Regions from separate parts of the Kocuria salsicia genome, predicted to be linked through region 1. Evidence: riboswitches for the same ligand, from Rfam matches in the RefSeq annotation. Region 1 holds a riboswitch; the other holds the start of a gene.
What was found. Region 1 has a riboswitch for S-adenosylmethionine ahead of ABD264_RS09450 (LLM class flavin-dependent oxidoreductase). Riboswitches for the same ligand answer to the same signal wherever they lie in the genome.
Positions count from the first base shown of each region.

Region 2: it holds a riboswitch for S-adenosylmethionine, as region 1 does, so the genes downstream of both, ABD264_RS10275 (MetQ/NlpA family ABC transporter substrate-binding protein) here and ABD264_RS09450 (LLM class flavin-dependent oxidoreductase) in region 1, are expected to answer to the same signal.

Region 1 covers NZ_BAAARF010000010.1:77,607-83,449, reverse strand. Annotated here, with positions in the region: gene ABD264_RS09475 (hypothetical protein) at 1-6, shown strand, start outside; gene ABD264_RS09470 (hypothetical protein) at 11-571, shown strand; gene ABD264_RS09465 (hypothetical protein) at 628-795, shown strand; gene ABD264_RS09460 (response regulator) at 799-1,491, opposite strand; gene ABD264_RS09455 (sensor histidine kinase) at 1,488-2,543, opposite strand; SAM riboswitch class IV at 3,071-3,185, shown strand; gene ABD264_RS09450 (LLM class flavin-dependent oxidoreductase) at 3,269-4,675, shown strand; gene ABD264_RS09445 (hypothetical protein) at 4,846-5,139, shown strand; gene ABD264_RS09440 (DinB family protein) at 5,246-5,791, opposite strand.
Region 2 covers NZ_BAAARF010000012.1:76,094-81,936, reverse strand. Annotated here, with positions in the region: gene ABD264_RS10290 (solute symporter family protein) at 1-873, shown strand, start outside; gene ABD264_RS10285 (GlsB/YeaQ/YmgE family stress response membrane protein) at 1,049-1,312, shown strand; gene dxr (1-deoxy-D-xylulose-5-phosphate reductoisomerase) at 1,486-2,745, shown strand; SAM riboswitch class IV at 2,797-2,911, shown strand; gene ABD264_RS10275 (MetQ/NlpA family ABC transporter substrate-binding protein) at 3,006-3,890, shown strand; gene ABD264_RS10270 (methionine ABC transporter ATP-binding protein) at 3,887-4,942, shown strand; gene ABD264_RS10265 (methionine ABC transporter permease) at 4,942-5,598, shown strand; gene ispG (flavodoxin-dependent (E)-4-hydroxy-3-methylbut-2-enyl-diphosphate synthase) at 5,776-5,843, shown strand, end outside.

The DNA.
Region 1 (5,843 bases):
GTCTGACATCATGACCAACACCATCGCGCCCTCAACAGTTCGCGTGCTCCCGCAAGACCGCAGCTCCCGCGTCATCACGGTGATCATCCTTCTGTTGGCCTACAGCGCCACCGTCCAATACGTGGTGGGGCCCGCCCTGGAGTCATTGGTGGCGCAGAATGCCCAGAACAATCAGTTCAACGACACGGCAACGCTGCTCACCGTGATGCGGGTTGGTGTGGTGTTCTGGGTCTTTCTGGTCTCGTTCCTGCAGGCACTGTCCCTCCGGCTGATCTACAAGGGCATCGTGCGGGGACCCGCGCCGTCCCTCGGCACCAGTTGGTGTTGGGCCCTGGCAGGTCAACTGCCGTTCATCCTCACCGGCCTGTCCCTCATGTTGCTCGCGGACGGGCGTGGCATTGGAGCCCTGGGTCACATGGGCTTACGAATCGTGTTCGGGGCTGCCGCTGCCGCGATTTACTGCGCCTTGGCCCGGTACGCCTTCCGGCCCAGCGGTGCCCGTCTGACCATCTATTTCTTCGTGGTCACCGTGGTCAATTCAGTGCTCCTGGTGGCTGTGGCCGCCTCTTGACCGGTTTGTCCCTGCAATCCCGAAATCCCCAACAACTCAAAAGAACGGAAATCATCATGATCAAGAAGACCCTTGCCCTTGCGTTCGCGACCGTCACCCTCACCACGCTGGGCGTGAGCCCAGCTCAGGCAGTGACCTCGGGCCGCATGGCACCCTCGCCCACCGTCCTGAACCCCGTGGGTACCCCAAGCCTGTGCCGTCTGGTGCCCATGATCTGCCGGTGAACCTCACCCGAGCACCCCGTTGTGGAAACCCCACTTGACCATCCCCACGCGGTCGGTACAACTGAGTTTGGCGATGATCGAGGAAATCTGCGATTTCACGGTTGCCTCGGAGACACCCAACCGGCGGCCGATCTGACCGTTGGTCAGGGACTGCGCCACCATTCGGAGTACCTCGGTCTCCCGCTGCGTCAGCGGTGAGGATTCGTCCGAGAGCGGAGTTCGGCCCATCGGTTCCTTGACGAGCCGACGGGCCGTTTCCATGCTGAACACCGCGATGCCCTGGTGTGCTGCCCGAATTGCGGTCAGCAGCCTGTCCTCCCGGTCGTCCTTGCGCAGGAAACCCACAGCTCCGGCGCCCATCACGTCTGTCACGTACTCGGTGCGGTCCAGCGTGGTGAGCATGATGACCGGAAGGTCGGGGTACACCTCGTGGAGGGCTTTGGCGGCATCGACCCCGTTGGTTCCGGGCATGTTGATGTCCAGTAGGAGTACATCCACATCGGGCGCCTGCGGTGCGTCGTCGTCGGAGGCGTGCAACAACCGGTTCAACACCTCGGTGCCGTTGCCGACTGCCCAGGCTACGCAAAGCCCAGGATCCCGGTCGATGACCTGGGTGAGCAGCCGACGCACCAGGGCATCGTCGTCTGCCAGACCCACGCGAATGGGATGCGGGGCGGCGGGTGGAGTCGTGGTCATGTGATTGCCGTTCCGGGAGCGAGGGGAATACGAACGAAGACGATCCAAGTGTTATCCACCTGGGAGGTTCTGAGGATTCCCCTCATGGCTCCGAGACGTTCTCGCATCCCCGTGAGTCCGTACCCCGAGGTGGGGAACCGTGCGGGCGTGTCCGGATGGGGCTCGGGGTTGGACGATGTGATGGTCAGGCTCTGGTCGTTCGTCGTGATATCGAGCTGAACCACTGACCCGTGCAGTGCGTGCCGGATGATGTTGCCCGTGATCTCACGAAGACACCTACAGGCCAGCCGCTCTGTGTCCGGATTCGTCACAACCTGTGTCACCTGGTAATTGGCCACTGGGGTGAACTCACTGTCCATGAGCAACCCCACCACTTCCTGCCACGTGCGGCTGAGGCCGGTGCGTCCGGTTTCGGGGAGCGGGCCTAAGTCGTCCCGCAGCATGCCGACCAGCCAGCGAAGGTCCGTGAGTCCTTGCTGGGCCTCTTCCTGGATGCGGAGATTCCGCGCGTGGAACTCTGGAGGAAGTTCGCGGTCCATGGAGCGGCTCAACAGCACCACGTGGGAGAGCTGCGCCGCGAGCGTGTCATGGATGGTTCTGGCCAGTTCCACCCGTTCGTCCCGGCGGCGCTGCTGGAAGGCCAGCTTGTCCGCCGACCGACGAATGGCGTTCATGTACACCCAGGTCCCTGAACACACGGCGGTGATTAGCAGGAAGCCGAGGAACACGTAGGTCGACCACGGAACCTGGGGGTACGCTACCGCGCTGAGTACGAACACCAGGTGCGCGCTAGCCACAGTCATCCATGAGACGCGAAGGTGGCCAGAGGCGGACAGGTCCACGAGAGCGGGCATCAGGATCAGGAATCCGCTACTCGCCGTGAGGTCGCCGTCCAGGAGCAACAGCACCTCCAGGACGCAGGGAAGTATCCAGAACAGCGGGCGCTTCATGGCCAGCAGGCCCATGAGCACCACGGCCGCCTCGATGAGCATCCCCGGCAGGTTGGAGAAATTGCCCAGAATCACGAACACCAAGTTGAACGCCACCGCCACGCACACCAACTGGGGTCGCAGGGCGGCGGAAGCCGAGAGAAACCCGGCACCTTGTGGTTCCGGAGGGCGTGATCCCGTAGGGGAACGGGCCATCAGCCACGGGGCGGAATGTGTCACCATGGGTCTCCGATGTGTCTATCTGCTCGGCCGTCGTCGGTAGAGAGGACCCGGCCCGGAAAAGTTTACCTTCAGTGTGAGTTGGACCCCTTCAGAGGTCCGTGTTGTGAAGTTTGCCGGGAGTAGCTTTTTGACCCATGTGCGCCCCCGCTGCTTTGGCGCGGGCCGTAGCGGTCTGATCCGACACACCCAATGCACGTCCTCGCCCGTGAGGTTCACCGGAATGATCCCCATGCCCAGCCGGCCCAGCGTGCAGGGGCGGTGAGCAGCGCGCGGATCAGCTCCGGATCATTGATGTGGTGATCGCCCATGGGGCCCATGGTCCCACCGGAGCCTTGTTCCGAACAGACCGGCGCACCGGGTCATCGTATTTTTCCTGACCCGCGGCATGGGTAGGATGTGCGCAGATCGATCATGAGTTCCGACGTTCAGCCCTGGCTTGTCGGACGGCAACCCTCTCCCGTAGCGGGGTGCCCCAGGTGAGGATCGGGCCGCATGACACACCGCATGTGGCAAGTACGGCGCAGCACCAGCGCGCTGGACCCGCAGAGTAGGCCGCCCGTGGGTGGCGCACGGGGCGCGGGTCGCGAGCACCCGAAGGACACAGCATGAGCAAGCGGATTTCCGTGAACGCCTTTGACATGACGTGCGTGGGCCACCAGAGCTTCGGCCTGTGGCGTCACCCCCGGTCCCGGGCCACGGAGTACAACACCATCGAGTACTGGACCAACCTGGCCAAGACCCTGGAGAAGGGCAAATTCGACGCCCTGTTCCTCGCGGACGTGGTCGGTATTTACGACATCTACCGCAACTCCGCGGCACCGGCCGTGCGGGACGGCGCGCAGGTCCCGGTCAACGACCCGTTCATGCAGGTCTCGGCCATGGCCGCCGTGACGGAGCACCTGGGCTTCGGCGTCACGAGCGCAGTGACCTACGAGCAGCCCTACACCCTCGCCCGGAAGTTCGCCACGCTGGACCACCTCACGCGCGGGCGCGTGGGCTTCAACGTGGTCACCTCCTACCTGCCCTCCGCCGCTGAGAACCAGGGGCTGCCGCGCCAGATCGAGCACGACCAGCGCTACGAGATCGCGGAGGAGTTCCTGGACGTGTGCTACAAGCTCTGGGAGGGCTCGTGGGAGGACGACGCCGTGGTGAAGGACCGCGAATCCGGGGTCTACGCGGACCCCACCAAGGTGCACCCCATCCGGCACGCCGGCGAGCACTTCACGGTTCCCGGGGCCGGGCTGACCGAGCCGTCCCCGCAGCGCACGCCGCTGATCTTCCAGGCGGGTGCGTCCTCGCGCGGGCAGGCGTTCGCCGGGCGGCACGCGGAGGCGGTGTTCATCGGCGGCACCCGCCCGGACCTCACCCGGTACATGACGGACAAGATCCGCGAGCAGGCGCAGGCCCAGGGCCGGGACCCGGAGGACGTGAAGATCTACGCGATGCTCTCCGTGGTGGTCGCGGACACGGATGAGGAGGCCGCGGAGAAGTACCGTGACTACCTGCAGTACGTGGACCTGGAGGCGTCCCAGGCGATCATCGGCGGCTGGTCCGGCGTGGACCTCTCCCAGTTCCCGGAGGACGAGGCCCTGAACTACATCAAGACCGACTCCATCCAGTCCTTCCTCACCCCGTTCACCCTCCAGGCGAAGGACAAGCGGTGGACGCGCGAGGAGATCGCCAAGCACTGCGCCCTGGGCGGGATGGGCGCCGTGATCGTGGGCTCTCCGTCCACCGTGGCGGACGAGCTGGAGCGCTGGGTGGACGAGGGCGGCCTGGACGGCATCAACCTGGCCTACCACGTGAGCCCGGGCTCCTTCGAGGACTTCGTGGAGTACGTGGTCCCCGAACTGCAGGCCCGCGGCCGCTACCGCACCGAGTACGAGGGCTCCACCCTGCGCGAGTCCCTCTACGGCGCCGGCCAGGACCGCGTGAAGGACACGCACCCCGCCGCGGCCTACCGGGGCGCGTTCGCGGACGCGTGCTCCGTGGCCACGGCCAGTTCCCGCTGAGCGGCGGCCCGGGACGCAGGGAGGACGACGCCGCACGGCCGGGTTGCCGGGGCACCCCACTCGGGTGGGACAACGGCCCGTTTCCCGCCCGGGGTCCGCGCCGCCGGGGCCCTGTTCCGGACGGCACTAGTTCCGGACGGTGCCGCAGCGGGCGGCGCAGGGTGGCGGGCGTGCGCGCGGACCGGGCAGAGCGGATGCCGGAGGGCGGCGTGGTGATGCTCGCGTTCCAGGCGATGGACCGCGGTCGGGCGGTCGTCTCCTTTGACCACGCCGTGGGCCCGGCCTGGCGCTGGCACCCCGAGGTGATGGCGGACCACCTCCTGCGGGCCGGCTTCCGCGAGGTCTGGCACACCATGAGCCGCCCGGACGAGGGCCACCGCTTCCCAGAGTGTCACCTGCTGGCGGTACGCAGCCTGGAACCGATCCCACAGGATCCGGTGAGCTGCGGCTGCCGAGTGGAGTGACGGTGGCCCGCCCGGCTCGTGACTGACCCGTGCGACCGCCATCCCGACACCGAGTGGCGTGGCCCGGGCTCGTGGGTCGGCCCAGGCGCCGTCGGTCGCAAGGACCTCACTCCCCGACGGCGCCATCGATCGCCTCCCGCAGCAGGTCTGCGTGGCCGCAGTGGCGCGCGTACTCCTCGACCATGTGCGTGAGCACCCACCGGGCGTTCATGTCCCCGCGGAGGGGACGGGCCACGAGCGCGTCCATCGGGTGAGCGTGCTCCGCGGCGAAGTTCTCCCACCGCTGCCGGGACTGCTCCACAGCGGCGGCCCAGTGCGTTCGCAGGGCGTCCCCGCCCGCCTCGGAGGCGGAGTCCCAGTCCCAGTCCGGGTCCTTCTCCCACTCCACGGCGTCCCACGGGGAGCACTGCCGCTGCCCGCTGAGCACGTAGCAGAACCAGTGGTCCTCCACGTAGGTGAGGTGGCGGAGCATGCCGCCCAGGGTCATGGTGCTGGGCAGGGGACGTTCGTGCAGCTGCGCCGTGCTGAGCCCCTCGGTCTTCCACGCGACCGTAGCGCGCAGGTATTCCAGGAACCCCAGCAGGGTGGCGGTCTCGTCGCCCTGCTGGGGTGGTTCGGATCGGTGGGTCGTGTCCGTGGGTGTCTCGTCCATGGGGTCACGCTAGACCTTCCCGTAGCTCGGTCTGCCGGAAGGCCCACCACGG
Region 2 (5,843 bases), on a different contig from region 1:
AGCGAGATCTCCAAGCTCGACTTCATCTCCCTGGGCCTCGCCCTGGTGCTCGGAGCCGCGGGTCTGCCGCACGTGCTGATGCGCTTCTACACGGTGCCCACCGCCAAGGAAGCCCGCAAGTCCGTGGTCTGGGCGATTTCGCTGATCGGCCTGTTCTACCTCTTCACCCTGGTGCTCGGCTTCGGTGCGGCTGCGCTGATCGGTTCGGACCGGATCAAGTCGGCACCGGGTGGTGTGAACTCGGCAGCCCCGCTGCTCGCCTACGAACTGGGCGGTTCCGTGCTCATGGGTCTCATCGCGGCGGTGGCGTTCGCCACCATCCTGGCCGTGGTCGCGGGCCTGGCCATCACGGCGTCGGCGTCGTTCGCGCACGACATCTACACCTCCGTGATCAAGAAGGGGAACTCGGACCCCCGGCAGGAGCTGCGCGTGGCCAAGACCACCGTGGTGATCATCGGCGTGATATCGATCCTCGGCGGCATCGGCGCCCAGGGGCAGAACGTGGCGTTCCTCGTGGCCCTCGCCTTCGCCGTTGCGGCCTCCGCGAACCTGCCGACGATCCTCTACTCCCTGTACTGGAAGCGCTTCACCACCCGCGGGGCGGTGCTGTCCATGTACGGAGGTCTGATCCTCTCCGTGGTGCTGATCGTCTTCTCGCCGGTGATGTCCGGCTCGGAGACCTCGATGCTCCCGGACGCTGATTTCGCCATCTACCCGCTGTCCAACCCGGGCATCATCTCCATCCCGGCGTCCTTCCTGCTCGGGTTCATCGGCTCGATCACGGAGCGCCGCAGGGAGGATCCGGTGAAGCAGGCGGAGATGGAGGTTCGCTCCCTCACCGGCGTGGGCGCGGAGAAGGCCGTCAACCACTGACCGGGGGCGCTGCCTCCAGGCTCCGCGGCTGTCGTCCGCAGGGCGGGAGCGTGTGCTACACCACCCTGTGACCTGTGTCCTTACGCCGGAAACAAGTAGTAGAATGATGGTGGTTCCCTGAATACGATCACAGCGGACACCCGCATGTGTGACAAACGTAACTAGAGGTGGAGACATGGGCATTTTCAGCTGGATCATCCTCGGTCTGATCGCGGGCGCTCTCGCCAAGCTGATCCTTCCGGGCAAGCAGGGTGGCGGGATCATCGTCACCATCATCCTCGGCATCGTGGGCGCGTTCCTCGGTGGCTGGATCGGGTCCATCATTCCCGGTCTGCACGCCGGTATCGACGAAATCAGCTTCGGCACCATCATCACGTCCGTGATCGGCGCGATCATCGTGCTGCTGATCTACGGCTTCGTGGCCGGCCGTCGCCGCTGAGTCCACAGCGGTCGCACTGACCCAGCGAACAAGGGCGTCACCTCCGGGTGGCGCCCTTGTTCCGTACCCGGGTCCGTATCCGTGCCCCAGGCCGTGTCCGCACCCGGGCGGGTCCGCGTGCGTGCCAGGGGCCGAGCACGCGGGATACTGGGGGCATGACTGAGACCCGCGCCATGACCCCCGACCTCGACGCCGCCACCAGGGATGCCCCCCGCCGCCTGGTGATCCTGGGGTCCACGGGCTCCATCGGCACGCAGGCCCTGGACGTCGTCGCGGAGGCCGCCGGGCTGCGCAGGCCGGGGGAGGGTGTAGGTCACTCGCCGTTCGAAGTCGTCGCCCTCGCTGCAGGCAGGTCCAACCTGGATCTGCTGGCCCGCCAGGCCGTCGCCTTCCGGGTGCGGGCCGTGGGTACGAGCGGTTCCGCGGACGACGCCGCCCGCCTGCGCGAGGCGCTCACGGCCGCCGCCCGCGCGTCGTCGTCGCCCGTGCCCGAGATCCTGCACGGCTCGGACGCCGCGGAGCGGATCGCGGCGTGGGAGGGCGCGGACCTCGTGCTCAACGGGATCACCGGCAGCATCGGACTCGCTCCCACGCTCGCCGCCCTCGGGGCGGGTCGGCGGGTGGCGCTGGCCAACAAGGAGTCGCTGATCGCCGGCGGCCCGCTCGTGAAACGCGCAGCCGCGGCCACAGGACTCGAGGACGCCCTGATCCCGGTGGACTCGGAACACTCCGCGATCGCCCAGGCGCTGCGCTCCGGCACGGCCGCGGAGGTGGACCGCCTGGTGCTGACGGCCTCCGGCGGTCCGTTCCGCGGGATGACGCGCGCGCAGCTGGCGGAGGTGACCCCCGAGCAGGCGCTGCGCCACCCCACGTGGGACATGGGCGTGATGGTGACCACCAACTCCGCGACCATGGTGAACAAGGCCCTGGAGGTGCTGGAGGCGAGCCTGCTCTTTGACGTGCCGCTGGAGCGGATCGACGTCACCGTCCACCCGCAGTCCGTGGTGCACTCCATGGTCCAGTTCGTGGACGGCTCCACCCTCGCGCAGGTCTCGCCGCCGGACATGCGCCTTCCCATCGCGCTCGGCCTCGGCTGGCCCCACCGTGTGCCGGGCGCGGCCGCCGCGTGCGACTGGACGCGGGCGGCCGAGTGGACCTTCGAGCCGCTGGACCCGGTGGCGTTCCCCGCCGTGGAGCTCATGAAGAGCGCGGGAACCACCGGCGGCACGGCACCGGCGGTGTTCAACGCGGCCAACGAGCAGGCCGTCCACGCCTTCCACCGCTCGCAGCTGGGTTTCACGGAGATCGTGGACATGGTCGAGTGGGTGCTGGGGGAGCACGACGTCGTCGCGCAGCCGGGTCTCGAGGACGTCCTGGCCGCCGAGCAGTGGGCCCGCCGTGTCGCGGACGAGCGCATTGCGGGGCGCCGTTGAGGTCCCGGGGCGTCACGGTTCGTCACACGTCGCGTGCTACGATTCTGTGCGGATGACGAGATCCGGCGCGTAGCTCTGGCTGGCCGGACGGCAACCCTCTCCCGTAGCGGGGTGCCCCAGATGACCATCCGGCCGCGATTCGATGCGATCACGGCAAGTGCGGTTTTTCTCTGAAATGGCACATGCCTGATCTGCACCCTCCGTCCAGTGCGGGACCGTTTGCGCGGCGCAACCACTCCCGACCCTGGAAAGGCACGATCATGCGAACCAAGCGTCTGATTCCCCTCGTTCTGGCCACCACCCTGGGCCTCTCCCTGACCGCGTGCGGTGGCGGGTCCGACAACACGGACCCGGCCGCGGACGGCAAGATCACCATCGGCATCGTGGGGGCCACGCCGGTGCAGGACGCCCTCAAGGAAGTGGCCGCCGAGAACGACGTCACCGTGGAGTTCGTGGACTTCAGCGACTACAGCCAGCCGAACCCCGCGCTGAAGAGCGGCGACATCGACATGAACTGGTTCCAGCACATCGCGTACCTCGCGGACTACAACAACAACTCCGGGGACACCATCACCCCGGTGGGCTCCACCTCCATCTTCCCGCTGGGGCTGTACTCCAAGACGCTGAAGTCCGTTGACGACTTCAAGCAGGGGGACGAGATCGCGGTTCCCAACGACTCGATCAACCTCTCCCGCTCGCTGAACCTGCTCAAGCAGCAGGGTCTGGTGAGCTTCACGAAGGACACGATCGCCCCCACCGAGCAGGACGTGGATACGGACAAGTCCAAGATCAAGGTGCGCCCGGTCTCTGCGGAGCAGACCGTGCTCTCGATGGACTCCGTGGCCGCCTCCGTGGTGAACAACGACTTCCTCGACCGTGCCAATCTCGAGCCCAAGTCCGCGCTGGCCCAGGACGACCCCACGGCGGACAGCGCCAAGGTGTACGACAACATCTTCGCGTCCACCGAGGCCAACGCGGACGACGAGACCCTGAAGAAGGTCGCCGGGTTCTACTACGACGACAAGGTCCAGGAGGCCGAGAAGAAGGAGACCAAGGGCACCGCGGTCCCCACCAAGGTGGACCAGCAGGAGCTCAAGGACCTCCTCACGCGCTACTCCCAGGACCTGAAGGACCAGACCAAGTGAGTGCAGCCCCCGCCGCCGGGGACACCCTGGTCAGCTTCCGCGACGTCAGCAAGGTCTTCACCACCGGGCCCAAGCGACGCCCCCGTGAGGTCACCGCCGTGGACGGTGTGACCCTGGACGTCAAGCGCGGGGAGATCTTCGCCGTGATCGGCTACTCGGGCGCGGGAAAGTCCACCCTGGTGCGGCTGATCAACGGTTTGGAGACCACCACGTCCGGCACCCTGGAGGTCGGTGGCCAGCAGGTCAGCGGCCGGTCGGAGACCCAGCTCGCCTCCGTGCGCCACAACATCGGGATGATCTTCCAGCAGTTCAACCTGTTCACCTCGCGCACCGTGGCCGGGAACATCGAGTACCCGCTGCGCCGGGCGGGGTGGAAGCCCGAGGAGCGCCGGGCACGTGTCACGGAGCTGCTCGAGTTCGTGGGGCTCACCGAGCGGGCCCGCAACTACCCGGAGCAGCTCTCGGGCGGGCAGAAGCAGCGCGTGGGCATTGCCCGGGCGCTCGCGTCCAACCCCGAGCTGCTGCTCGCGGACGAGTCCACCTCCGCGCTGGACCCCGAGACCACGCAGGAGGTTCTCGCGCTGCTGCGCCGGGTGAACCGCGAACTGGGGATCACCGTGGTGCTCATCACCCACGAGATGGACGTGGTGCGTGCCATCGCAGACCGCGTGGCCGTGATGGACAGCGGTCGCGTGGTCGAGGTGGGGACCACCGCAGACGTCTTCGCGCACCCGCAGGCCGAGACCACCCGCAAGTTCGTGGGTTCCGTGATGCACACGGTGCCCAACGCCGCGGAGGTCGAGAAGCTGCGCCGCGAGCACCCGGGACGGCTGGTCATGGTGGACGTGCGCGACCAGAACCGGATCGGCGAGGTGCTCTCGGACGCAGCACGCACGGACGTGCGCTTCAACATCGCCTTCGGAGGGATCTCCATCCTGCAGTCCAGGTCCTTCGGGACGCTCACGCTGTCCCTCACGGGCCCGCCGGACGCCGTCGAACGGACCGTCGATGCCCTCCGGGCGGTCACCAAGGTTGAGGAGGTGGCTGAGTGATGGAGTGGTCCACACTGGCACCGCAGCTGCTGAGCGCCACGGGGCTCACGCTCTACATGGTCACCGTGACCCTCGTGCTGGCCGGGTTCATCGGCCTGGCCGTGGGCATGGGGCTCTACGTGACCCGGCGAGGAAGCATCATGGAGAACGGGGCGGTCTTCACCGTCCTGAACCTCCTGGTGAACTTCGTGCGCCCGATCCCGTTCATCATCCTGCTGGCCGCCCTCGGCAAGCTCACGGAGAGCGTGGTGGGGACCCGGCTGGGCCCCAACGCCGCGATCTTCGCCATGACCATCGGGGCCACCTTCGCGGTGGCGCGGATCGTGGAGCAGAACCTCATGACGGTGGATCCCGGCGTGATCGAGGCGGCCCGCTCCATGGGCGTCTCGCGCTGGAAGATCATCACCACGGTGATCCTGCCCGAGGCACTGGGCCCGCTGGTCCTGGGCTACACGTTCCTGGTCATCGGCATCACGGACATGTCCGCGATGGCGGGCGCGATCGGCGCCGGCGGCCTGGGTGACTTCGCCCTGCGCCTGGGCTACCAGCGCTTCAACGACCAGGTGACGTGGGCCGCGGTGATCGTGATCATCATCCTGGTCCAGCTGGTGCAGTTCTTCGGCAACTGGCTCGCGCGCAGGATCATGCGCCGCTGAGGCGCCCCCGCGAGTTCCCGACGCCGCCCCGGCAGCCTGTGCGCTGCCGGGGCGTCGTGGTGTTCGGCGGGTCACGCGCGGCTGCCGCGTGTCGGACGAGTGGGGCACAATGGGGGAAGTCTTTCCCACGGGGCGCGTGTCGCGGGCCCCGCACGCCAAATTCCCTGGAGGAAATTCGTGACCTCGGTCAACCTCGGCATGCCGGCGGCACCCCAGCCGGTCCTCTCACCCAGGCGCCCGACCCG